Skermanella rosea: one gene and its partner. The main gene of each other region encodes a partner of the protein of the gene in region 2 in a complex. Links are inferred from orthologs where the notes say so. Each region holds a gene or a part of one and is shown on either strand. Other genes may lie near its edges.

Region 1 (11,396 bases), 2.0 Mb from region 2 along the record:
GGGCGGGAGCGCCGTAATCGAACGCGTCCTCGGTCAGGACGGCGTCGTCATAGTCGAACTCCTCGAGCCGGCCCGCCTGCTCCGGCGTCCAGCGCTCGCGCCGCTTGTCGCTCCGCGACCCCGCGATGGCCAGCCAGGCGACGCTGATCGCCAGCAGCGCCACGGGGATCGGGTTGTCGCGCACGGTCGTCGAGAGATTCGACACGAAGGTCTGGCCCTGGCCGCTGTTGCGCAGATAGCCCCAGACCTCGTCCATCATGCGGCCCGGGGAGAGACGGTCCTCGATGGCCGCCAGGGTCGCGGCGGTGTTCTGCCGGGTCTGCTCGATTTCCCGTTCGATCTGCTCAGGGGTCCTGTGATCCGTGTTCGCCATCTCCAGCCTTCCATTGCATTGAGACGCGGCTCTTCCTGCCGCCTTCCCCTGCAAACCAACCTCTCCCCCGTTAGTTCCGGGTAGGGCCTTCGGCCGCGGTCCGGGGCTGGGGCGCCAGACGTCCGCCCTGGTCCATCCAGGTGGCGTAGCTGGCGTGGATCCAGGCCGGGACCAGCAGGCTGGCGATCGCCAGCAGCGTGATGGCGGTCTTGGTCCCTTCCGTGAAGGGACCGATCCTGCCGTCGAACCCCAAGATCACGTAGACCACCACGACATGGTAGGCATAGACCTGGAGCGAATGCTTGCCGATGAAGGTCAGGAAGCGCCAATTGAACAGCCGGTTCAGCAACACCCCGGCGGTCCGCGCCACCGGCGACGACGCTTCCCGGCCGGCGACCAGCAGCCAGGCGACCAGATAGGCCAGGCCGGCGAAGTTCAACAGGTAGACGAGGGCGAACTCGCCGCGGTTGTTGTAGACGTCGAACCGCAGCGCCATGCTGTCGGGCACGAGGCCGTTGGTGAAGCCCAGCCTGAAGGCCATGAACAGCAGGACGAGCGCGATCGAGACCTTCAGCAGGTCGGTGCGCCGGGGCGAGAACCAGCGGTCCCAATCCAGCTCGCCCCGGGCGTCCGCCGCCCCCAGCAGCAGCCCGGTGACGAACACGACCTGCCAGCCGAGCGGATTGAAGTGGCCGCGCAGCACGAAGCCGGGCGCGTAGGCGCCGACCGTCTCCTCGACGATCCGGATCGCCGGCAGGTGAAGCCCGAGCTGGACCATCAGCCACAGCAGGACGCTGGCGCCCAGCACCTCGCGCCAATAGCCGCGCGCGACCCAACGCAGCAGCAGCGGCGACGCCACCAGGTAGACGATGTATTGGGGCAGGATGTCCATGAAGGTCGGCTGGTAGAGCAGCAGGAACGCCGAGACCCCGGTCAGGGTCGGGGTCTGGTACATCTCCCACATGAAATGCCCCCACAGCGGGCGGGAATTGGGCACCAGCACCGCCAGGAATAGGACCACCGCCAGCACGATGACCGCGTAGACATAGAGTTCGTAAGCCCGGTTCAGGATCTTGGCGTCCATGAGGGACGTCTGCCCCTTCGCGATCATGCGCGTGTAGTAAAGCCCGATGATGACGCCCGAGATGAAAACGAAGCCCTGGGCATCCTGCACATAACCCAGTTCGGAGTGATTGATGCGTGCGAGCAGTAGCTCGCCCTGGAACGGCAAATGATTAAGCATCATAAATACGAGGAAATAACCGCGCAAACCGTCGAGGATTGCAAAACGCTTCATGGCACTCTCCACGGCCGGGGCGACTGCATTCTGATAGTACAGATTTTCATGTGTACCGGCCAAATGAACCGGCGCTGATCATGTTTATTCCTGAAAGGGGCTTTCAATACCCCTTTCAGTTTAGAAGACAGCGAAAAGATCGAGCGGAATACCCGATCATGGCAAGGAACATTCTGCCATTGCTGCGCGTTTAGATTGGTTGCGCATCGGCAACAGTGCCGAGGCGAACGGTGCGCATCCCCTGCAATTCACACTTTGACCATAATTGGAACCGATAGGCTCTGCCGTCGCCGGGCAGCCCGCCAGGCTTCATGACAGCTTCACAGCAACAGCAGCCGAGCGAGCATTTCCGAACCATGGTCAAGCACGTCCTCCCCGCAGTTCTGTCCGGTATCGTCGGTTTCGGCATGATGATCGGGGGCGCCGCGGCGCAGGCTCCCGCGCAATGCGCCGCCCCGTCGCTGGTGGTCCCGGCCTCCGCGCGCGAGATGCCGCGGACCAGCGCGGCCCTCAGCCGCAGGCAGGACCTGCGCATCGTCGCGGTCGGCTCGTCGAGCACCCAGGGGACCGGCAGCTCGGGACCCGCCATGACCTATCCGGCGCAGCTCGACCGGATCCTGGAGACCCGTTTTCCCGGCGCGAAGATCGAGGTGGTCAACAGGGGGATCGGCGGCGAGAAGGCGGCCGGGACCCTGGCCCGGCTGGACCGCGACGTGCTCGCGCTGAAGCCCGACCTGGTGATCTGGCAGCTCGGCACCAACGACGCCTTGGGGAAGGTCGATGCGAAGGTCTTCGGAACGCAGGCGGTGGAGGGCATCCGCCGCATCCGGGAGACGGGTGCCGACCTGATGCTGCTGGAGCCGCAGTTCCTGCCCAAGCAGGCGGGCAACGCGACCTATGCGGCCTACGTGGACGCGGTCCGCGCCCTGGGAGCCGCGCACGGCGTTCCGGTGTTCCGCCGCAACGAGGTGATGAAGCACTGGCTGGACAGCAAGCAGTTCACTCCGGACACCATGCTGTCCAGCGACCAGCTGCACATGACCGACGCGAGCTACCGCTGCCTTGCCGAACTGATGGCCAACGCCATCGTCCCGGCGGCGATGCCGGCAGTCCAGCCGCCCGCCGGTCAGACGATCAAGGTGCTGAGCGGCCCGAACGCGGTGCGCAGCGCCGAAACGCCGAGATAGAACACGGCCCCGACGAAACCCCAGCAGGCGACCGCGGCGGTCAGCGCCAGGATCGCCTGCATCTGGACGGGCAGTTGCTCCTCCGGGCCTTCCGAGAACCGGGACATCATACGCTCGCCGGCGATCCGGCGAATCAGAGCGTTCATGTCGAATCCGAGACCGTTGTTCATTCCTGATCCTCCCCCTTGCCGGGCGATGCTAGTTATGGAAACAAATCGGATGGGTGTCAAAAATGTGACATCCCGGCTCCGCCCGGAAGAAAATCCGCGCGGCGAAGTCGGACCGGGGAAAGCCCGGCCGTGAAGCGCCGTCTCTCTTCAGTCGTAACACCGGCTGGGTCACTGACGGACCGCGTTCCCGACCGGCTATAGTCGCGCCGCAAGTGCAAAACCTCTCGCAACAGGCCGGGGCAGAAGGCCGGGGGATCGGGATATGTTGGGGATCGCCGCCGTCGCAGTGCCGATGGGGTTCCTGTTCGGCTCGGGCTGCGCCGACCAGCCGACCGTGGTGGAGCTGTTCACCTCGGAAGGATGCTCGTCGTCGCCCGCGGCCGACGTGCTGCTGAACGAACTGGCCGGCCGGCCCGACGTTCTGGCGCTGTCGTTCCACGTGGACTGCTGGGACGATCTCGGCTGGGCCGACCCGTTCGCCACGGCCTGGGCGACCCGGCGCCAGCGCGACTACAACGACGCCCTGGGCCGGTCCTCGGTCTATACCCCGCAGATGGTGATCGACGGATCGGCCGAGGTGTTCGGCGGCAACGCGCGCCTCATCGGCCAAGCCGTGGCCACGCGACGGGCCGCCCAGAAAGCACGGCGAAGCCCGGTCGGCATCGGCCTCCAGGAGCGCTCCGGCGGGCTGGACGTGACCGTCCCCGGCGGCCACCGGCGGCGCGAGACGCGCATCCTGGCGGTGCGCTACGACCTGCGGCGGGGCGTCCTGGTGAAAGCCGGCGAGAACCGCGGGCGCCGGCTGTCCCACAGCCATGTCGTGCGCGAGATGACCGACCTGGGTCCCTGGACGGGCGATTCCTGCCGGCTGCGCACCCCGCCGGCGCCGGCCGGCCAAGGGGTGGCCGTGCTGGTCCAGGAACTCGACGAGGCGGGCCGCCCGGCCGCCATCCTGGGCGCCGCGCGCCAGGAGCGCAGCCTGCTGGGCGTCAGCGCCGATCCGAGGGAAGCGGTCGCCCGCATGGTCCGCACGATCCGGGCGAACCGCGACGGCGGGGCTACTCCGCTGTAGCCGGCGCCCAGGATCCGGGCGCTCAGGATTCCGGCGGGCCGAGGAACTTCTCCAGCAGGGCGCGGGCTGCCGCGGTCGGGGTCGTCTCCGCACGGGTCACCGCCTGCTCGGCCCGGGGGAGTTCGGCGCGGACGGCGGGGTGGCGGCGGAAGGCGTCGGTCAGCGTCTCGGCGATCTCGCTCCACATCCAGGCGCGCGCCTGCTCGGCCCGGCGCGCCTCCAGGGCGCCGGAGGCGGACAGGGTGCCCCGATAGCGGCCGACGGTCTCCCAGATCTCCGGCACGCCGGTCCCGGTCGTGGCGGAGCAGGTCAGCACCGGCACCTTCCAGTCCTTCGACGGCGAGCGAAGCAGCGCCAGCGCGTGCCGGTACTCGGCGACGGCGTGGCGGGCGGCGTCCACCAGGGCGCCGTCGGCCTTGTTGACCACGATCAGGTCGGCCAGCTCGACGATGCCCTTCTTGATGCCCTGGAGCTCGTCGCCGCCGCCGGGCAGCAGCAGCAGCATGAACAGGTCGACCATGTCGGCCACGGCGGTCTCCGACTGGCCGACCCCGACCGTCTCGACCACCACCACGTCGTAGCCCGCCGCCTCGCAGGCCAGCATCGCCTCCCGCGTGCGCCGGGCGACGCCGCCCAGGGTGCCGCCGCTGGGCGACGGCCGGATGAAGGCGGCGGGATTGCGGGTCAGCTCCTCCATCCGGGTCTTGTCGCCCAGGATCGAGCCGCCGGTCCGCTGGGACGACGGGTCCACCGCCAGCACCGCGATCCGGTGCCCCTGCCCGATCACATGAAGGCCGAAGGTCTCGATGAAGGTGGACTTGCCGACGCCCGGCACGCCCGAGATGCCGATCCGCACCGATCGGCCGGTATGGGGCAGCAGCTCGGCCAGAAGCGCCTCGGCCCGCTCGCGGTGGTCGGGCCGGCTCGACTCGATCATCGTGATGGCCCGGGCCAGGGCGCGCCGATCGCCCGAGCGGATCGCCTCCGCGGTTTCGGCGGCGGAAGGGACTGCGGCGCGGGAAGCGGAGGGGGATCTGCGCATCATGGGTTCAACCTACAGGGCGGCCCGGCGGCGCTCAAGCGGCCGGAGCCTCCTCGACTTCGTGCAGGCTCCGCGAAGCGCCGTCCCGGGCGGGGACGGTGCGCCAGGGCGGGAACTCCACCCGCGCGGTGGTCCCGCAGCCCACCTTGCTCTCCAGCACCAGCCGCCCCTGGTGCAGGTTGGCGATCGCGTTGACCAGCGACAGGCCCAGGCCGGTGCCGCCGACCTGGCGGGTCAGGCTGTTGTCCACCTGGTAGAACGGTTCCAGCACCCGGGAGAGGTGCTCCTCCGCGATGCCGATGCCGGTATCCTGGACCTCGATCGCGACGCCGCCGTCCTTCAGGGCCAGGGTGCGGCAGGTGACGGTGCCGCCGGCGGGCGTGAACTTCACCGCGTTGGACAGCAGGTTGACGACGATCTGCCGCACCGCCCGGGCATCGGCATGGAGGTTGGGCGCCATCGCCGGGATCTGGCGGTCGAGCAGGACGTCGCCCCGGCGCGCCAGGTCGGAGACCATGGAGCAGCAGCGCGTCACCAGCGCGCCGAGATCGATGAGATCCTCGTTGATCGTGCGCCGCCCGGCCTCGATCTTGGAGATGTCGAGGAGGTCGCTGATCAGCGACAGCAGGTGCTCGCCGGCATGGCGGATGTCGTTGACGTATTCCTTGTACTTGGCATCGCCCAGCGGCCCGAACAGCTCGTCCGCCAGCAGTTCGGAGAACCCGATGATCGCGTTGAGCGGCGTGCGCAGCTCGTGGCTCATGTTCGCCAGGAAGGCCGACTTGGAGCGGTTGGCGACCAGCGCCTGGTCGCGCGCGGTGCGCAGCGCCTCCTCCGTCCGGCGATGGCTCGTGATGTCCTGGAACACCCAGGCCGACAGGGCGGTGCCGTCATCCTCGGTATCGACCTTGAGCAGCGACCGCCGGCTGATCGAGACCGTGCGCTCCCCGGTGCCGGGCGCGGTCAGGGCCGTCTCCGCGCTGGCGCCGGGAACCATGGCGCGGATCGCCGGCGGCACGCCGAGCAGGCTCAGCACGTCGTCGATCCGGCGCCCGGCGACCTCGTCCGGGACGATGTCGAAGATCCGCTGGAACTCCCGGTTCATGGTGAAGGCGTGGAAGACCGAATCCCCGGCCGCCCGGCGCGACACCAGGACCGCCCCCGGCAGCACGTCGATCAGGCCGTGGACGGCGGGCTCGTCGAACCGGGTCCAGGCATGGAAACGCCGGATGTCGCCCGCGAGCCGGTCTGCCAGCCGGGCCGCGCCGCCCGCCGCGGCGGCCAGCCGCCCGGGGAGTTCCCCCCAGCCGTCCACCACCTCGGGCGACCAGGGCGGGCAGCGGCCCGTGACGGTCTGGCGCCAGCGCTCGAAGCTCTTGCGCGGGCTGAGCCGGCCATCCTCGGCGGAGGCCGCCTTCAACGGGTCGCCGCCCCAGAAGATCTCCTGGATCACCTCGCGCCGGAAAGCCAGGGCCACCAGCCGCGGCTGCGCCGAGAGCTCGACCATGAGCATCCCGGCGACCGTCTCGTCGAAGGCGCTCGACTGCGGCTCCAACTCGTGCAGGCAGTCGGTGGCGATCACGCCGCCGCCGGTCCCGGCGTGCCGCGCGCCGCCGCCATGGTGCTCGACCAGGTGGCGGATCTCGTGGGTGTCCGGCGTGCGGCCGAACGCGGCGACGGCTCCGTCCACATAGAGGGCCACGCCGTCCGCCATGCCGAGGTCGCGCAGGCCGCGGTCGCCGCACAGCAGCGCCGCGACGCTGTCCCGCCCGGCGTCGAAGACTTCGTCGAGCGCCGCCAGCCGGGCTTCGGTGCGCCGCCGGGCCTGGGCGATGTCGGCGGCGATGCTGCGTTCCAGCGCGCCCGCGGCGATCAGGGCGATGCGGGAGAGCAGGTCGTGCGTCCCGGCGCAGCACCTGCGTCCGGTCGGGTGGTGACAGGCGATCAAGCCCCACAGCCGCCCCCCGACCATGAGCGAGGCGACCAGGGTGGCGCCGACGCCCATGTTCCGCAGATATTCCAGATGGATCGGCGAGACCGCCCGCAGGGTGCTGCGGCCCAGGTCGACCGGCCGGGCCGGGTCGCGCCCGGCGGGGTCGGCGATCAGCGGCGCCACCTCGCCGTGGACGTCGGCGATGGCGCGCAGCAGGTTGACGCGGTAGAGCTCCCGCGCCTGCGCCGGGATGTCGCTGGCCGGGAAGTGGAGGCCGAGATAGGCCGGCTCGCTGGCGTGCCTGACCTCGGCGATGACGTCGCCGCTCCAGTCCGGCAGGAAGCGGTACACCATCACCCGGTCGAACCCGGTGGACCGCGAGACCAGGTCGGCCGTCCAGCGGGCGATGTCGTAGCGGGTGGCGCAGCCTTCGAGGCGTTCGATGAAGCCGGCCAGATCCTCAGTCGCGGTTCCGTCCGGGACGCTCTCGCGGGGGCCGTCCTCGCCGGGCGGTTCGAGATCGAGCAGGGCGCGGCCGTCGTGACGATGGAATCGGGCTTCCAGCACCGGCCGGCCGGCAGGGGGCTCGAAATCGAAGCGGACCGCCGGGTCGGCGCCGCCGGCCGCCGGCGCGAGGGCCGCGCGCAACGCCGCGGCGCCGGCCGGGCAACTCCGCTCCAGCGGGAAGCCCAGCACCTCCTCCGGGGGGACGCCCAAACACCTGGCGAGGTTGGCGGCCGCGTGGGTGACCGTCAAGTCCGGCTCCGCGAGCACCAGCAGCGTGCCGTGGGCCTGGATCGCGCCGGGAATATGGATCGGCTCCCGGGCGCAATCGCTGAGCGACGGCGTATCAGGCGCCGGGATCGCGGTCGAGGCTTGGTCGGTCATGGTCGGGTATCCGGCTGGGCTCGCGAAGCTGGTCGAGCCAGCGTTCGAGGGCGGCGAACGTCGCTCCCGCCGCCTCGACCGCTTCTCGGCGGGTGTCTTCGGTAGTGACGAAACGGTCCAGCAGCACCTGGAGCGACCCGCGTTCAGCCTCCAGATCGATACCGGCGGAGGCGAAATAGGCAGCACCCCGGTCGGGGCCGACGCCGAGGCTGCGCTGAAGGTGGGGCAGCATCGCCCGGCCCCCGTGGGCCGACCCGTCCAGAACCCAGCGGCAGCCGAGCCGAGCCGCCGCCGTGGCGGGGCGCGGCAGGTCCCCGGCGAGCGGCGGCTCCGGCCGGTCCCGGCCCGGCTGCCCGCCGCCGTCCTCCGCGAGGGTTCGCAGGTCGGCGGCAAGCAGCGGGGCACGGGCGGTCCGGCCCCGGGCTTCGGCACCGAGCAGCGGTTCCATCGGTATGACGAAGCCGTACAGCGCGCGCACCGCGCCCAGATAGCCTTCCGGCGTCGGGCGGCGCTGCGTGAGCGGGCGCAGGACGGGATGGAGATGCAGTCTCTCATGCACCGGCCACGTAGCCTCCCTCATGCGCCGCACAACGTCCTCGGCAGTGGGCGGAACGGGCAGTCCAGAAATCCGGGTATGGGAAGACACTGTTTCAACCATTAAACAAGGTTACATTATGAAGAGTCGGTACGCACGACGAAATCGATACTTCCGAACGGGGCAACTTGACGCTGGGCGGAGTCCGCGACCTTTTCAGTAGGTCACCGGCATGCGCTCGATCGCCTTCTCCCCGGCCGCCTCCTGCTGGCGGGTCCACATGGCTGCATAGGCGCCGCCGCGGGCCAGCAGGTCGGCATGGCGCCCGCGCTCGACGATGCGGCCGTCCTCCAGCACGATGATCTCGTCGGCGTCGATCACGGTGGACAGCCGGTGCGCGATCACCAGGGTGGTGCGGCCCCGGCTGACCTCGCGCAGGTTGGCCTGGATCTCGCGCTCGGTGTGGGTGTCGAGCGCCGAGGTCGCCTCGTCGAACAGCAGGATCGCGGGCCGCTTCAGGATGGTCCGGGCGATCGCGACGCGCTGCTTCTCGCCGCCCGACAGCTTCAGCCCGCGCTCGCCGACCATGGTCTTGTAGCCGTCGGGCAGCCGGTTGATGAAATCGTGGATATGGGCGAGGCGGGCCGCGTGCTCGACCTCCTCCACCGTGGCGCCGGGGCGGCCGTAGGCGATGTTGTAGAAGATCGTGTCGTTGAACAGCACGGTGTCCTGGGGGACGATGCCGATGGCGGCGCGCAGCGACGCCTGGGTCACCTTCGCTATGTCCTGCCCGTCGATCAGGATGCGGCCGGCGCCCGGATCGTAGAACCGGAACAGCAGCCGGCTGATCGTGGACTTGCCGGCGCCGCTGGGACCGACGATCGCGACGGTCCGGCCGGCCGGCACCGCCAGGGACACGCCCTTGAGGATCGGGCGCCGGGGATCGTAGCCGAACTCCACCCCTTCGAAGGCCACCGTGGCGCCTTCCACCGACAGCGGCTTGGCGTCGTCAGCGTCTGCGACCTCCCGGTCGATGTCGAGCAGTTCGAACATCTTCTCCATGTCGGCGAGGCTCTGCTTGATCTCGCGGTAGACGAAGCCGAAGAAGTTGAGCGGCTGGTAGAGCTGGAGCAGGTAGGTGTTGACCAGCACGAAGTCGCCCAGCGTCATGGTCCCGGCCATGATGCCGCGCGCCGCCATGTACATCACGATGGTCAGCCCGACCGAGATGATCGCCGCCTGGCCGATGTTCAGCAGGGACAGGCTCGTCTGGCTGCGTACCGCCGCACTCTCGTAGGAGCGGAGCGCCCCGTCGTAGCGCCGGGCCTCGTGGTCCTCGTTGCCGAAATACTTGACCGTCTCGTAATTGAGCAGGCTGTCGATCGCCTTGGTGTTGGCCTGGTTGTCCATCTCGTTCATCTCGCGGCGGAACTTCATCCGCCACTCGGTGATGACCAGGGTGTAGGCGATATAGGCGACGACGGTCAGGAAGGTCGCCAGCGCGAACCAGACGTCGAACATGCCCCACAGGATCGCGCAGACCAGCAGGATCTCCAGCAGGGTCGGCAGGATGTTGAAGAGCATGAAGGACAGCAGCGTCTGGATCGCCCGGGTGCCCCGCTCGATCGACCGCGACAGCCCGCCGGTCTGGCGTTCCAGGTGGAAGCGCAGCGACAGCGCGTGCAGGTGCCGGAAGACGTTGAGCGCCACCGACCGGATCGACCGCTGCGCCACCTTGGCGAAGATCGCGTCGCGCAGTTCCCCGAACGCCAGGGCCAGCACCCGGGCGAGGCCGTAGGCCAGGATCAGCCCGACCGGCAGCGCCACCGCCGCGGCCCCCGTGGCGCCCAGCGCGTCGACCGCGTGCTTGTAGAGGATCGGGACATAGACGTTCGCCAGCTTGGCGACGATCAGGCAGGCCATCGCGGCGACGACGCGGACCCGCAGCTCGGTCTCGCCGCGCGGCCAGAGATAGGGCAGCAGGGAACGGATGGTCTCCCGCTCCCCGAGCTTTTTCGCGCGGGTGAAGCGGGTCGTGTCGGTGACGCTCATGAAGGCTGGCCTGATGCGGCTGGATCCGGAAGAGCTAACCTAGGCCGGCCGGGTGCGGGAGTCCACCGGGGCGGGGGGAAGCTCCACACCGCGAATGCGCTGTTCCAGCGGGGCGAACGGCTGGACCGTATCTATTTTTCAGCCATCAGCGTGCTGCGCAAGGGCACACCGTCCGCCTCCGGTTCATGATCAACAGCACCGTCGCGAAGGCGCGCAAGAGATTCCGGCGAGAGCCGGTCAACAAGTCCCCGATGGGAGCGCAACCTCTCGAGCACTTCCGCTCCCGTAGGGGCAACGGGGACCGCAGAGGCCGCGACCTTCTTCGCGAGCGGCAGGGTCGCCGCGAAACGGAACTGAAGAGGCAACACCTAAACCTCCAGCCAACAGTATGAGCCACTCTTCGGCGAGCCCGACAGTGAGAAACCCATTTCCATGTAAAGCGGTATGGCGCCTTCGACAGGGCGCATTACCCGAAGCTTCCTGCAACCGATCGTCCGCGCATGGGCGAGGGCCGCCTCCACTACACAGAACCTTACTGCGGACTTGAGCGGGGGTACACGGTTCGGGGCTCCCTCAAGTACATGGACGGAGAGATGCTCTCGTCCTTTCGAAGGCTTGCCGATAGCCAGGCCGCATAGAACCGTTCCACTCCAGATGGCCACTTCGAAACGGTCCAAGGCGTTCTGCCAAGCTTTCCTTTCTTCCGACCAATTCCAGTCAAACCGCCGATCTGGATGATTTCGCCAAGTTTGAGACCAAGCCTCAAGAGCAATTCCATTAATTTCAGTAAGCTGGACTGGCACAAGGACAAGGGATGGAGAGATAGCAGCAAGCAAGGATTGAATAC
Region 2 (11,542 bases):
TCCGCACGTCGTGGCGGGCCTTGAGGTGGTTCATCAGGTCGGTCTGCATGTCGGCCGGGCGGAAGCCCTCCTGCTCCGACAGCTTCTCCGCAGCCTCGTCCAGCGGGCCGACATAATTGTTGGAATAATGGAAATAGTCCCGTACCTCCTCGTACGGGAACTGCGGCCCGGCCAGCGCCTGCCCGCGCTCGTGGCTCGACAGGGTCTCGGCCAGCGATTGGACCCGCTCCTGGAGCTTCTGGTAGGCTTGGTGGAGTACCAGCGAACGCCGCGCCAGCTCCGGCGAGGCGGCGGCAGCGTTCCGTAGCTCCGACATGCCGATCGGCCCGCCGGCGAACAGGGGGTCGGCGAGCGCCTCCCGCAGGTCGGAGACCAGCCGGGCCTCCTCGTCCTCGACGAAGGTCGCGAGGTCGATCTCGAAGATTGTCCCGATTCGCAGCAGCACCGGCAGCGTCAAGGGACGCTGGTTGTTCTCGATCTGGTTCAGATAGCTCGGCGACAGTTCCAGCAGTTTCGCAAGTGCCGCCTGCGTCAATCCGCGCTGTTCGCGCAGCCGGCGCAGCTTGTAGCCGAGAAAAAGCTTCTTTTGCATACTAATCTATGCCGAAAATTCGCAAACTTCGCAGTCTTATCATCCCTTTCGGCGAAGCTTTTTGCAAGTTCGCTCTTTTGTTCCGGGACAATCATTGCAACCCTGCCAAGGATGCAAATAAGGTGCGCTGCTGCTCTCGGGTGCCGAAGGCGGGGCTCAGGCGCATGGGTTGCGGCGGCGTGGAGCGCGGTTGCGCGACGCACCGGCCCGGGGCGCGCGGGCGTGGATTGAACGGGGGAAACGACGGATCATGCAGGAAGTCCTTGCAAAGCTCGAACAGATGCGCGCCGCGGCGCGGGCCGGCGGTGGCGAACGGCGTGTCGAAGGCCAGCATGCCAAAGGCAAGCTGACCGCCCGCGAACGCATCGACCTGCTGCTCGACGAGGGCTCGTTCGAGGAATGGGACATGTTCGTCGAGCACCGCTGCGCCGACTTCGGCATGCAGGAGCAGAAGGTGCCGGGCGATGGCGTCGTCACCGGCCACGGCACCGTCAACGGGCGGCTGGTCTTCGTGTTCTCGCAGGACTTCACCGTGTTCGGCGGCTCCCTGTCGGAAGCCCATGCCGAGAAGATCTGCAAGGTGATGGACCAGGCGCTCAAGGTCGGCGCCCCCGTGATCGGGCTGAACGACAGCGGCGGCGCCCGCATCCAGGAGGGCGTCGCCTCGCTCGGCGGCTACGCCGAGGTGTTCCAGCGCAACGTCATGGCCTCGGGCGTAATCCCGCAGATCTCCCTGATCATGGGTCCGTGCGCCGGCGGCGCCGTGTACTCCCCGGCCATGACCGACTTCATCTTCATGGTGAAGGACAGCTCCTACATGTTCGTGACCGGGCCGGACGTGGTGAAGACCGTCACCCACGAGGTCGTCACGGCGGAGGAACTGGGCGGCGCCATGACCCACACGGGCAAGTCGGGCGTGGCCGACCTGGCGTTCGAGAACGACGTCGAGGCGCTGCTCCAGACCCGCCGCTTCATCGACTTCCTGCCGCTGTCCAACCGCGAGAAGCCGCCCGTCCGCGTGACCGCCGATCCCGGCAATCGCGACGACTTCTCTTTGGACACGCTGGTTCCGGCCAATCCGAACAAGCCCTACGACATGAAGGAACTGATCCTGAAGGTCGTGGACGAGGGCGACTTCTTCGAGATCCAGCCCGACTACGCCAAGAACATTCTCACCGGCTTCGGCCGCATCAACGGCGGCACGGTCGGCGTGGTCGCCAACCAGCCGATGGTGCTGGCCGGCTGCCTGGACATCCAGTCCGCGATCAAGGCCGCCCGCTTCGTCCGCTTCTGCGACGCCTTCAACATCCCGATCGTGACATTCGTTGACGTTCCGGGCTTCCTGCCGGGGACCGCCCAGGAATACAACGGCATCATCAAGCACGGCGCCAAGCTGCTGTTCGCCTACGCCGAGGCGACGGTGCCCAAGGTCACCGTGATCACCCGCAAGGCCTACGGCGGCGCCTACGACGTCATGGCCTCCAAGCACCTGCGCGGCGACGTCAACTATGCTTGGCCGACCGCCGAAATCGCGGTGATGGGGCCGAAGGGCGCGGTGGAGATCATCTTCCGCTCCGACATCGGCGACCCGGAGAAGATCGAGCAGCGGACCGAGGAATACCGCCAGAAGTTCGCCACCCCGTTCGTCGCCGGCAGCCGGGGCTACGTCGACGACGTGATCATGCCGCACGGAACCCGGCGCCGCGTGTCCAAGGCTCTCGCCATGCTGAAGAACAAGCAGCTCGAGAATCCCTGGAAGAAGCACGACAACCTCCCGCTCTGAAGGCGCGACCACCATGTTCTCCAAGATCCTTATCGCCAACCGTGGTGAGATCGCCTGCCGCGTCATCAAGACCGCCCGGCGCATGGGCATCAAGACCGTCGCCGTCTATTCCGAGGCGGACGCCGCGGCGCTGCATGTCGAGATGGCCGACGAGAAGGTCCTGATCGGACCGGCGCCGTCCGCACAGAGCTATCTGGTCGCCGACCGCATCATCGAGGCGTGCAAGCGCACCGGCGCCCAGGCCGTCCATCCCGGCTACGGCTTCCTGTCGGAGAAGGCGGAGTTCTGCGAGGCGCTCAAGGCCAACGGCATCACCTTCATCGGCCCCGACGTCCGCGCCATCGCGGCGATGGGCGACAAGATCGAGTCGAAGAAGCTGGCCCACGCGGCCGGCGTCAGCACCGTCCCCGGTTACCTGGGCGTCATCCCGGACGAGGACGACGCGGTCCGCATCGCCAAGGACATCGGCTATCCGGTGATGATCAAGGCCTCGGCCGGCGGCGGCGGCAAGGGGATGCGCGTCGCCTGGAACGACGACCAGGCGCGGGAAGGTTTCCGCTCCGCCCGGAACGAGGCGCGCTCCAGCTTCGCCGACGACCGCGTCTTCGTCGAGAAATACATCGAGCAGCCGCGCCACATCGAGATCCAGGTGCTGGGCGACGCCTTCGGCAATACGCTGTACCTGGGCGAGCGCGAATGCTCGATCCAGCGCCGCCACCAGAAGGTCATCGAGGAGGCGCCGAGCCCCTTCATCGACCCCGCGACCCGCAAGGCGATGGGCGAGCAGGCGGTGGCCCTGGCCAAGGCGGTGGAATACAAGTCGGCCGGCACGGTCGAGTTCATCGTCGACGCCAACCGCAACTTCTACTTCCTGGAGATGAACACCCGGCTCCAGGTCGAGCACCCGGTGACCGAGCTGGTGGTCGGCCTCGACCTCGTCGAGCAGATGATCCGCGTCGCCGCCGGCGAGAAGCTGAAGCTCCAGCAGAGCGACGTCGAGCTGAACGGCTGGTCGATCGAGGCCCGCGTCTATGCCGAGGACCCGACCCGCGGCTTCCTGCCGTCCACCGGCCGCCTGACCCGCTACGTCCCGCCGGCGGAGGACGCGCATACCCGCGTCGACACCGGCGTCTATGACGGCGGCGAGATCAGCATGTTCTACGACCCGATGATCGCCAAGCTGATCAGCCGGGGCGCCGACCGCAACAGCGCGATCCACCACATGCGGGAAGCGCTGGACAAGTTCCAGATCCGCGGCGTGGCACACAACATCAGCTTCCTGTCGGCGCTGATGAACCATTCGCGGTTCGTCGAGGGCCGGCTGACCACCAACTTCATCGCCGAGGAATTCCCCGACGGCTTCCACGGCCTGTCGCTCGACACCGACACGAACGAGCGGCTGATGGCGGTGGCCGCCTCCGTCCAGCGCAAGGTGGAGGAGCGGGCCGCCACCATCAGCGGCCAGATGCCGGGAGCCCGCCACAAGGTGGCGCGGGACTGGGTGGTGCGGACCGAGCGGACCAACCATCCCTGCACGGTTGATCCGGTCGACGACGGTTATGACGTGGTCTTCGGCGGCAAGCGGTTCGAGGTCCGCTCGGACTGGGAGATCGGCCAGCCGCTGTGGACCGGCACGGTCAACTACCGGCCCCTGTCGATCCAGCTGGACCGGATCGGCACCGGCTACCGGCTGATCCATGCCGGGGCGGAGATGAAGGCGCAGGTGCTGAGCCCCCGGGCTGCCCAGCTGGCCGACCTGATGCCGGTCAAGCTGCCGCCCGACATGTCCAAGTTCCTGCTGTCGCCCATGCCGGGCCTGCTCGCCCGCGTCGCGGTCGAAGTGGGACAGGAGGTCAAGGCCGGCCAGGAACTGGCGGTGGTCGAGGCCATGAAGATGGAGAACCTGCTGCGCGCCGAGCAGGACGGCAAGGTGGCGAAGATCCATGCGGCTCCGGGCAGCAGCCTCGCCGTGGACCAGATCATCATCGAGTTCGCCTGAACGCGCTCCCCCGAAGGACAGTGACATGAAGTCGTTCTCTCCGACCCACCCGACGCTGCTCGATACCCTGGCGCCCGGCGGAAGCCTGATCCGCGCCGCGGGGTTCGCCCTTGCCGGCAGCCTGCTGCTGGCCCTTTCGGCCAAGGCCCAGGTGCCGTTCTGGCCGGTCCCGATGACGATGCAGAGCCTCGTCATCATGATGCTCGGCATGGCCTATGGCAGCCGGCTCGCCATGGCGACCGTCCTGCTTTACCTGGCCGAGGGCATGGCCGGCCTGCCCGTGTTCGCCGGCACGGGCGCCGGATTCGCCTACATGACCGGACCGACCGCCGGTTACCTGGTCGGCTTCGTCATGGCCGCCGGCCTGATCGGCTGGCTGGCCGAGCGCGGCTGGGACCGCAGCCCGGTCAAGGCGGTGGCCGCCATGTCGATCGGGCATGCCCTGCTGTTCATCCCCGGCGTCGCCTGGCTCGCCGTGCTGTTCGGGATGGACAAGGCCGTTGCGGTCGGCCTGACGCCCTTCGTCGCCGCGACGCTTCTCAAGACCGCCCTGGGTGCCGCGCTGATGCACGCCGCCTGGACCGTGGTCGCACGCCGGTCACAGAACCGGGGCTGATCGGGCACGGGGACGCGCCTCCATCAGGGGGCGCGTCCCTGCATGCTGCGGCACGTGACCGCATGGCCCACCGCCTGTTCTGATACGATACCGTTCCGAAGACACCGTCGAACAAGACGCTTAGCCCGCCCCGGAGGATTGTCCCATGGTCGATTTCCCCAAGAAGACGCTGGCCGACTGGACCGCGCTCGCCACCAAGGACACCGGCGGCGCCTCGCCCGACACGCTGGTCTGGGACACGCCGGAAGGCATCCCGGTCAAGCCGCTCTATACCGCCGACGACCTCGCCGGGCTGGAGCTGGAAACCTTGCCGGGCTTCGCGCCGTTCACGCGCGGGCCGCGCGCGACAATGTATTCGCACCGGCCCTGGACGATCCGCCAGTATGCAGGCTTCTCCACCGCGGAAGAGAGCAACAAGTTCTACAAGCAGAACCTCGCGGCTGGACAGATGGGGCTGTCCGTCGCCTTCGACCTGGCGACCCACCGGGGCTATGACAGCGACCATCCGCGCGTGGTCGGCGACGTCGGCAAGGCCGGGGTGGCGATCGACAGCGTCGAGGACATGAAGATCCTGTTCGCCGACATCCCGCTGGACAAGATGACAGTCTCGATGACCATGAACGGCGCGGTGCTGCCGGTCCTGGCGGGATACATCGTCGCGGCGGAGGAGCAGGGCGTCAGCCAGGACAAGCTGGCCGGGACCATCCAGAACGACATCCTCAAGGAGTTCATGGTCCGCAACACCTACATCTACCCGCCCGCGCCCAGCATGCGGATCGTCGCCGACATCATCGAGTACACGGCGCTGAACATGCCGCGTTTCAACTCGATCTCGATCAGCGGCTACCACATGCAGGAGGCCGGGGCGACCGCGGTGCAGGAGCTGGCTTTCACCCTGGCCGACGGGCTGGAATATGTCCGCGCGGCCAAGTCCAAGGGGCTGAAGGTCGACCAGTTCGCGCCGCGCCTGTCGTTCTTCTTCGCCATCGGCATGAACTTCTTCATGGAGATCGCGAAGCTGCGGGCCGCCCGCCTGCTGTGGGCCCGGCTGATGCAGAAGAATTTCGAGCCCAAGGATGCGCGCTCGCTGGCGCTGCGCACCCACTGCCAGACTTCCGGCGTGTCGCTGACCGAGCAGGACCCCTACAACAACATCATCCGCACCACGGTGGAGGCCATGGCCGCCGTGCTGGGCGGCACCCAGTCGCTGCACACCAACGCCTATGACGAGGCGCTGGGCCTGCCCACGCCGTTCTCCGCCCGGATCGCGCGCAACACGCAGCTGATCATCGCGGAGGAGACCGGCATTCCCCACGTGGTCGATCCGCTCGGCGGCTCCTATTATATCGAGGCGCTGACCAATTCGCTGGCGTCCCATGCCCAGGCCCTGATCGACGAGGTCGAGGGGCTGGGCGGCATGACTCGAGCGGTCGAGAGCGGCATGCCCAAGCTGAAGATCGAGGAGGCCGCCGCCAAGCGCCAGGCCCGCATCGACCGGGCGGAGGAAGTGGTCGTCGGCGTCAACAAGTACCGCGTCGCCAACCCCGAAAAGGTCGACGTGCTGGACATCGACAACACCGTGGTCCGCGAGCAGCAGGTCGCCCGGCTCCAGCGGATCCGGGCCAGCCGCGACGAGGCGGCGTGGCGGGCCTCGCTCGACGCGCTGACCCAGGCGGCGAAGGACGGCAGCGGCAACCTGCTCGACCTCGCGGTCAAGGCCACCCGGGCGCGGGCGACCGTCGGCGAGATCTCCGACGCGCTCGAATCCGTCTTCACCCGGCACCGGGCGGTGATCCGCTCTGTCAGCGGCGTCTACGGCGCCGCCTACGAGGGCGACGAGGGCTTCGCCACGATCCAGCAGGAGGTCAAGGCCTTCGCCGAGGAGGAGGGGCGGCGTCCCCGCATGCTGGTGGTCAAGATGGGCCAGGACGGACACGACCGCGGCGCCAAGGTAATCGCCACAGCCTTCGCCGACATCGGCTTCGACGTCGATGTCGGGCCGTTGTTCCAGACCCCGGACGAGGCGGCCCGGCAGGCGGTGGAGAACGACGTGCACGTCATCGGCGTGTCCAGCCAGGCAGCCGGCCACAAGACGCTGGTCCCGGCGCTGGTCGAGGAACTGAAGAAGGCCGGATCGGACGACATCATCGTGGTCTGCGGCGGCGTCATCCCGCCGCAGGATTATGATTTCCTGCTGAAGTCCGGTGTCGCCGCGATCTACGGTCCGGGGACCAACATTCCGAAAGCGGCCCACGAGATCCTCGGAATGATCCGTCAGTAAGCCGGCCTCTGCGGCAAATCGACATGCAGGCCGGTGGTTGCGGCACTTCAATGATGCCGGGCCGCCGGCCGTCGCATGTTCGGGGACAGTCGTCGTATCAGGAGTTCCCGAGCATGCGCTTCGCCCTTACCAGCCTCGATCTGGAGACCATCACTCCCCATGCCGGCCGGTGCCGGAGCTTCCTCGTCTACGAGGGCGAGGCGGGAACGGAGCCGGTCAAGGTCAAGGATCTGTTCCTGGCGGAAGACCAGATCTTCCACGTGTTCGAGGGCGAAGGTGCGCACCCGCTGGACGAGGTCACCGTCGTCATCACGGGGAATGCCCGGGAGAAGTTCATCCGGAAATGCGCGAACCGGGGTATCCAGGCCGTCCTGACGTCGGAGACCGACCCGGTCGCCGCGGTGAAAGGATACTTCGCAGGCACATTGTCGGCCCCGGCGCCGCTGCCGGAACGGTGCGATCACGATCACTGACGGAGTGAGGCTATCCGACCGATCGGCCGGCCAGGGTCGACTTGGCGTCGCCCGGGCGCGGCGTGAACACCGCCTGGGTGATCGCCCGCTCGATCTGCTCGCGGGTGAAGGGCTTCTTGATGACCGGTCCCAGGTAGTCGAGGCCCCGCTGCTTGAGTTCCTCGGCGAAAGCCGTGACGAAGATGATCGGCAGCGCCCGCGATTCCCGCAGGGCCTGGGCCGTGGTGATGCCGCTCCCGCCATGCGCCAGACGCAGGTCCATCAGCGCCAGGCTGGGCTGGTTGGCAGCGGCGGTCGCCAGCGCCTCTTCCATCGTTGCAGCCGTGCCGCAGACCTTGTGGCCCATGGCCAGAACGGTTTCGGTCAGGTCGTAGGCGATGATCGCGTCGTCCTCTACGATCAGGATGTTCGCGACCAACTGCTCGCGCATGGCGTTTTGCGCCCTGCCGAGAGCCTCCCGCACCTGCTCCACCGGCACCCCGATCACCTCCGCCGCCTGCGTCGTCGACAACTCTTCCAGGCTGACCAGCAGGAAGACGCGGCGCTCGAGTTCCGGAAGGCTGCTCAGCGCCGCCTCGATCGGGTGCCCAGGCTCCGGCGCCTCGGACAATGCGGGTTCGGTATCGAACAGATCGTTGAGCAGCGCGTAAAGCCGGCGCCGCGTCACCGTTTCCTCGTCGCCTTCCAGGTGGTAGCGCTCGGGGTCGGCCAGCGCGGCTTCCACCGCACGCGTAACCAGATCGTCGCCGCGCGACGTGGAGCCGGTGAGCGCGCGCCCGTAGCGTCGCATGTACGGCAACTGAGCCATCAGTCTCCGGGCTTGCGCTTCCATATATCCTCCGCAGGTCCCCTTCCGTTCCTTGAAGGGATGGTGTCTGTTTATCCCGCGCGCGGAACGAATTCAAGCCGACTGCGCAAGTGTAGTCCCCGGCCTCATTTTTGAGCGAGCATAAAGAGTAGTGCGGCAAACGATGTTGTCTGCTGCGCGAAAGGTTAAGTCTTTCGGGATAGTGCCCGCCGTTGCATTGCCGACAGAGGCGATTGGCCGCTGTTGTTCTTCCTTTGCGGGATTTCGATCGGCCCTATGATCGCCCCGATAACCGCGCGGCCGGCGAATGCCACCGCCGGCCGTCAACCATTCGCGCCGCATCATCAACGGACCTACCGTAGCATGCCAGGGAGTCATCATGAAGGAGTATGATAAGAGCGCCCGGGCGCGTTCCGTGGCCGTCTGGGACCTGCCGGTCCGGCTGTTTCATTGGCTTCTGGTGGCGGCGGTCGGCACCTCCTGGGCAAGCGGCGAACTCGGCTGGATGCGTGTTCATTTCGTCAGCGGCTATTTCATACTGTCGCTGTTGCTGTTCCGTCTGGCCTGGGGCTTCGTCGGCAGCAGGTCCGCCCGGTTCAGCGATTTCCTGAAGGGGCCGGCGGCGGCCTTCGAGCATCTGCGCGAGCTGCGGTCATCCGGCACGCACCCCCGCCCTGTTCTCGGACACAACCCCTTGGGCGGATGGATGGTCGCGGCGCTTCTCCTGGTCCTGACGGTGCAGGCGGGGAGCGGCCTTTTCACCAGCGACGACATCCTGGTCGACGGGCCGCTGGTCCCCCATGCCGGAATTGCCGTGGTGAAACTGCTCAGCACGGTCCACCGTCTGGCATTCAACCTGATCCTGGCGATGATCGCGGTACACGTCGCCGTCATCGCGGGATATCTGCTCCTTCGCGGGGAAAATCTCGTCCGGCCGATGCTGACGGGACGCAAGATCGTCCCGGACGGAATCACCGTGGACCCGCCAAGTCAAGCGGGGCTGCTGCCGGCCGCCCTGATCGCCGCTCTGGCCGTGGCGCTGGTCGCGACGCTGGTGACGGTCGCCTGACCGGCCAGCGTCGCGAGGCAGCCCCCCGGCGGCGGTCCGGTCGGGACTAGGGGCTATTCCGCCCGGTATGCGTCGTGGCAAGCCTTGCAGGTGCCGCCGACCGCACCGAACTGTTTCTGAACCGCCGCCTTCTCTCCGGATGCGATCACCTGGACGAGCTTGGCGCTTTCCGTCTCGAACGCCTGGGCCTTCGCGGTGAAGTCGGCGGGGCTGGTCCAGATCGCCGGCTTGGCCTTCGTGTCGCCCTTGTCGGACCCGGCCGGGAACAGCCCGGGCACCTGCTTGGCGAAGGAGGCGAGGGACTGCGCGGGGGCGGCGGCGCCTCCCAGGTCGGCACCATCCTCCAGGATCTTCTTGATGGCTCCCATCGCCTTCTTGTTGCCGTCGAAGCCTTCCTTGCGGACCTTCACCGGATCGTCGGCGGCTTGGACGCCGGCGGACAGGATAGCGGTCCCGACCAGGAGCGCACCGACGATGGCCGCAACGGCGGCAATGCTGCTCTTCCGCATGATTGATATACCTCGCAATGGGTTTTATTGATTTCAGCGCGGAGAGTCGAAGGACGCGGAACGGTTGTCAAGGTCGTGCCCATGGACTGCCGTTGCGAGCAGTGTGCCGGTGGCTCGAAAGTGTTCGTTCCAGTCCCGGAACCATGCCCCAGAGCGGTGGGTTATCCCATCGCGATGCAGGACCTGTTGCTTCTCACTCCCCACATTCCGCACCCGGAGCAATCCGGTGCCTCGCCACGCGCCTGGCGTATGCTGCGGTATCTTTCGGGACGTTATCGGGTCCATCTCGGCTGCTTCGCGGACGACTCGATCGATCGGCGGCAGGAGGGTTTCGTCCGCCAGTTCTGCCACAGCGTCTTCTTTGCCCGCGGTTGCCCACCGGCAGCCAAGGGACCGGGCCCGGCAGGCCTGTTCGGGTTCAACCGGCCCTTGCGGCCGGGCAGGGATGCCGGGCTGTCGATCTGGGTAGAGCGGATCTGGAGCGAGCGCCGTCCGACCCGCGTCCTGGCGCTCTGTGCCGCCATGGCGCCATACGCCCTGATGCGTCCGGACCTGCCGGCGCGGCGCGTCCTCGACCGTTCGGATATCGACGGCAACCCCTGGGGAGGGGAGTCGGCGACGGAGCAGTGGCGGCCCGCCCAGGGGATCTGGCGCTGGCTCCGGACCCGGGAACTGCGCGCGATGCTGCTGCTGGACCAGCACCGCCTTGCCTCCTGGGATGCCAGCCTTCTGAACTCGGCACCCGCGGTCGCCAAGCTCCGACGGCTGTTGCCCGAGGTCGCCGGCCGGATCCATCATGTTCCCGACGGCATCGACACCGTCCGCTTCTCGCCCAACGATGGCCGCTACCCGCCGCCGCTGCCGTTCGGCGGCCGCTCGATCCTGATGGCCTGTGCGCTGGATGGGCCGGCCGATGTCGATGCCGCGAAGTGGTTCGCCGTCGAGGTGCTGCCCCGCGTACGCGCCGCGGCGCCCGATTGCCGGCTGATCCTGGCTACCCGGGATCTCGGCTCCGGGTTTCCACCGCCCACGGCTTGCCCCGGCGTCACCCTTGCGACCGGTGTCCGCGACATGCGCCCCTGGCTCGCCCACGCCGCCGTCGTGGTCGCCCCCTTCAGCCTGCCCAATCCCCGTCCGGTGCTGGAGGCGATGGCGATGGGACGGCCGGTCGTGGCGACGCCGGGCGCGCTCGGCGCCTTCCGTGACCAGATCGAGCAGGACCTCTGGCTTGCCGCGGAGCCAGCGGACGTCGCCCAGGCCGTGCTTGCCGCCCTGTACCCGCCGCTGGGGACGGCGGTCGGGCGCGCCGCCCGCGCCCGGGTCCAGGCATACCATTCCTGGGAAGCGGGGCTGGCGCGGCTGGACGCGGTCCTCGAGGGGCGTGCCATGCCCTGTGTCGAGCGGACCCGTCC

The links.
Region 1: the proteins of scpA (region 2) and meaB are in contact, whole or in part, in a crystal structure (PDB 8DPB), measured with the Methylorubrum extorquens proteins. The link is inferred for Skermanella rosea from one-to-one orthologs. Residues at the interface, in SOR27001.1 of Methylorubrum extorquens: Glu577, Glu578, Asn579, Asp580, Gly581, Arg582, Arg583, Arg585, His596, Ala604, Ser605, Ala608, Asp609, Gly611, Phe612, Asp613, Val614, Asp615, Ile616, Gly617, Pro618, Leu619, Glu625, Arg628, Gln629, Val631, Glu632, Asn633, Asp634, Glu661; in SOR26638.1 of Methylorubrum extorquens: Arg20, Ala21, Ala24, Arg25, Thr28, Ser32, Arg33, Arg34, His37, Thr98, Gly99, Gly100, Ser101, Ile102, Leu103, Lys106, Thr107, Ala110, Ala113, Ile114, Asp115, Arg116, Ala118, Phe119, Ile120, Arg121, Pro122, Pro124.

What each region holds. Positions count from the first base shown.
Region 1 is NZ_CP086111.1:5,024,229-5,035,624, forward strand. The notes cover bases 3,134-5,912. They hold meaB (methylmalonyl Co-A mutase-associated GTPase MeaB), read right to left. Parts: upstream 5,145-5,912; coding sequence 4,122-5,144; downstream 3,134-4,121. Other genes in these bases: JL101_RS23485 (DUF1223 domain-containing protein), read left to right, coding at 3,290-4,099; JL101_RS23495 (ATP-binding protein), read right to left, coding at 5,176-5,912. In the rest of the region: JL101_RS23465 (DUF3618 domain-containing protein), read right to left, coding at 1-373; JL101_RS23470 (OpgC family protein), read right to left, coding at 444-1,670; JL101_RS23475 (SGNH/GDSL hydrolase family protein), read left to right, coding at 2,027-2,857; JL101_RS23480 (hypothetical protein), read right to left, coding at 2,797-3,027; more of JL101_RS23495, read right to left, coding at 5,913-7,962; JL101_RS23500 (biliverdin-producing heme oxygenase), read right to left, coding at 7,925-8,521; JL101_RS23505 (ABCB family ABC transporter ATP-binding protein/permease), read right to left, coding at 8,714-10,549. UniProt on the Escherichia coli protein: Binds and hydrolyzes GTP. Likely functions as a G-protein chaperone that assists AdoCbl cofactor delivery to the methylmalonyl-CoA mutase (MCM) ScpA and reactivation of the enzyme during catalysis.
Region 2 is NZ_CP086111.1:3,060,944-3,072,485, reverse strand. The notes cover bases 4,779-7,703. They hold scpA (methylmalonyl-CoA mutase), read left to right. Parts: upstream 4,779-5,135; coding sequence 5,136-7,271; downstream 7,272-7,703. Other genes in these bases: JL101_RS14185 (NifB/NifX family molybdenum-iron cluster-binding protein), read left to right, coding at 7,385-7,703; JL101_RS14195 (biotin transporter BioY), read left to right, coding at 4,779-4,990. Also shown: JL101_RS14210 (helix-turn-helix domain-containing protein), read right to left, coding at 1-592; JL101_RS14205 (acyl-CoA carboxylase subunit beta), read left to right, coding at 843-2,375; JL101_RS14200 (acetyl-CoA carboxylase biotin carboxylase subunit), read left to right, coding at 2,389-4,374; more of JL101_RS14195, read left to right, coding at 4,400-4,778; more of JL101_RS14185, read left to right, coding at 7,704-7,744; JL101_RS14180 (PhyR family response regulator anti-anti-sigma factor), read right to left, coding at 7,755-8,552; JL101_RS14175 (cytochrome b/b6 domain-containing protein), read left to right, coding at 8,932-9,621; JL101_RS14170 (c-type cytochrome), read right to left, coding at 9,675-10,130; JL101_RS14165 (glycosyltransferase family 4 protein), read left to right, coding at 10,380-11,542. UniProt on the Escherichia coli protein: Catalyzes the interconversion of succinyl-CoA and methylmalonyl-CoA. Could be part of a pathway that converts succinate to propionate.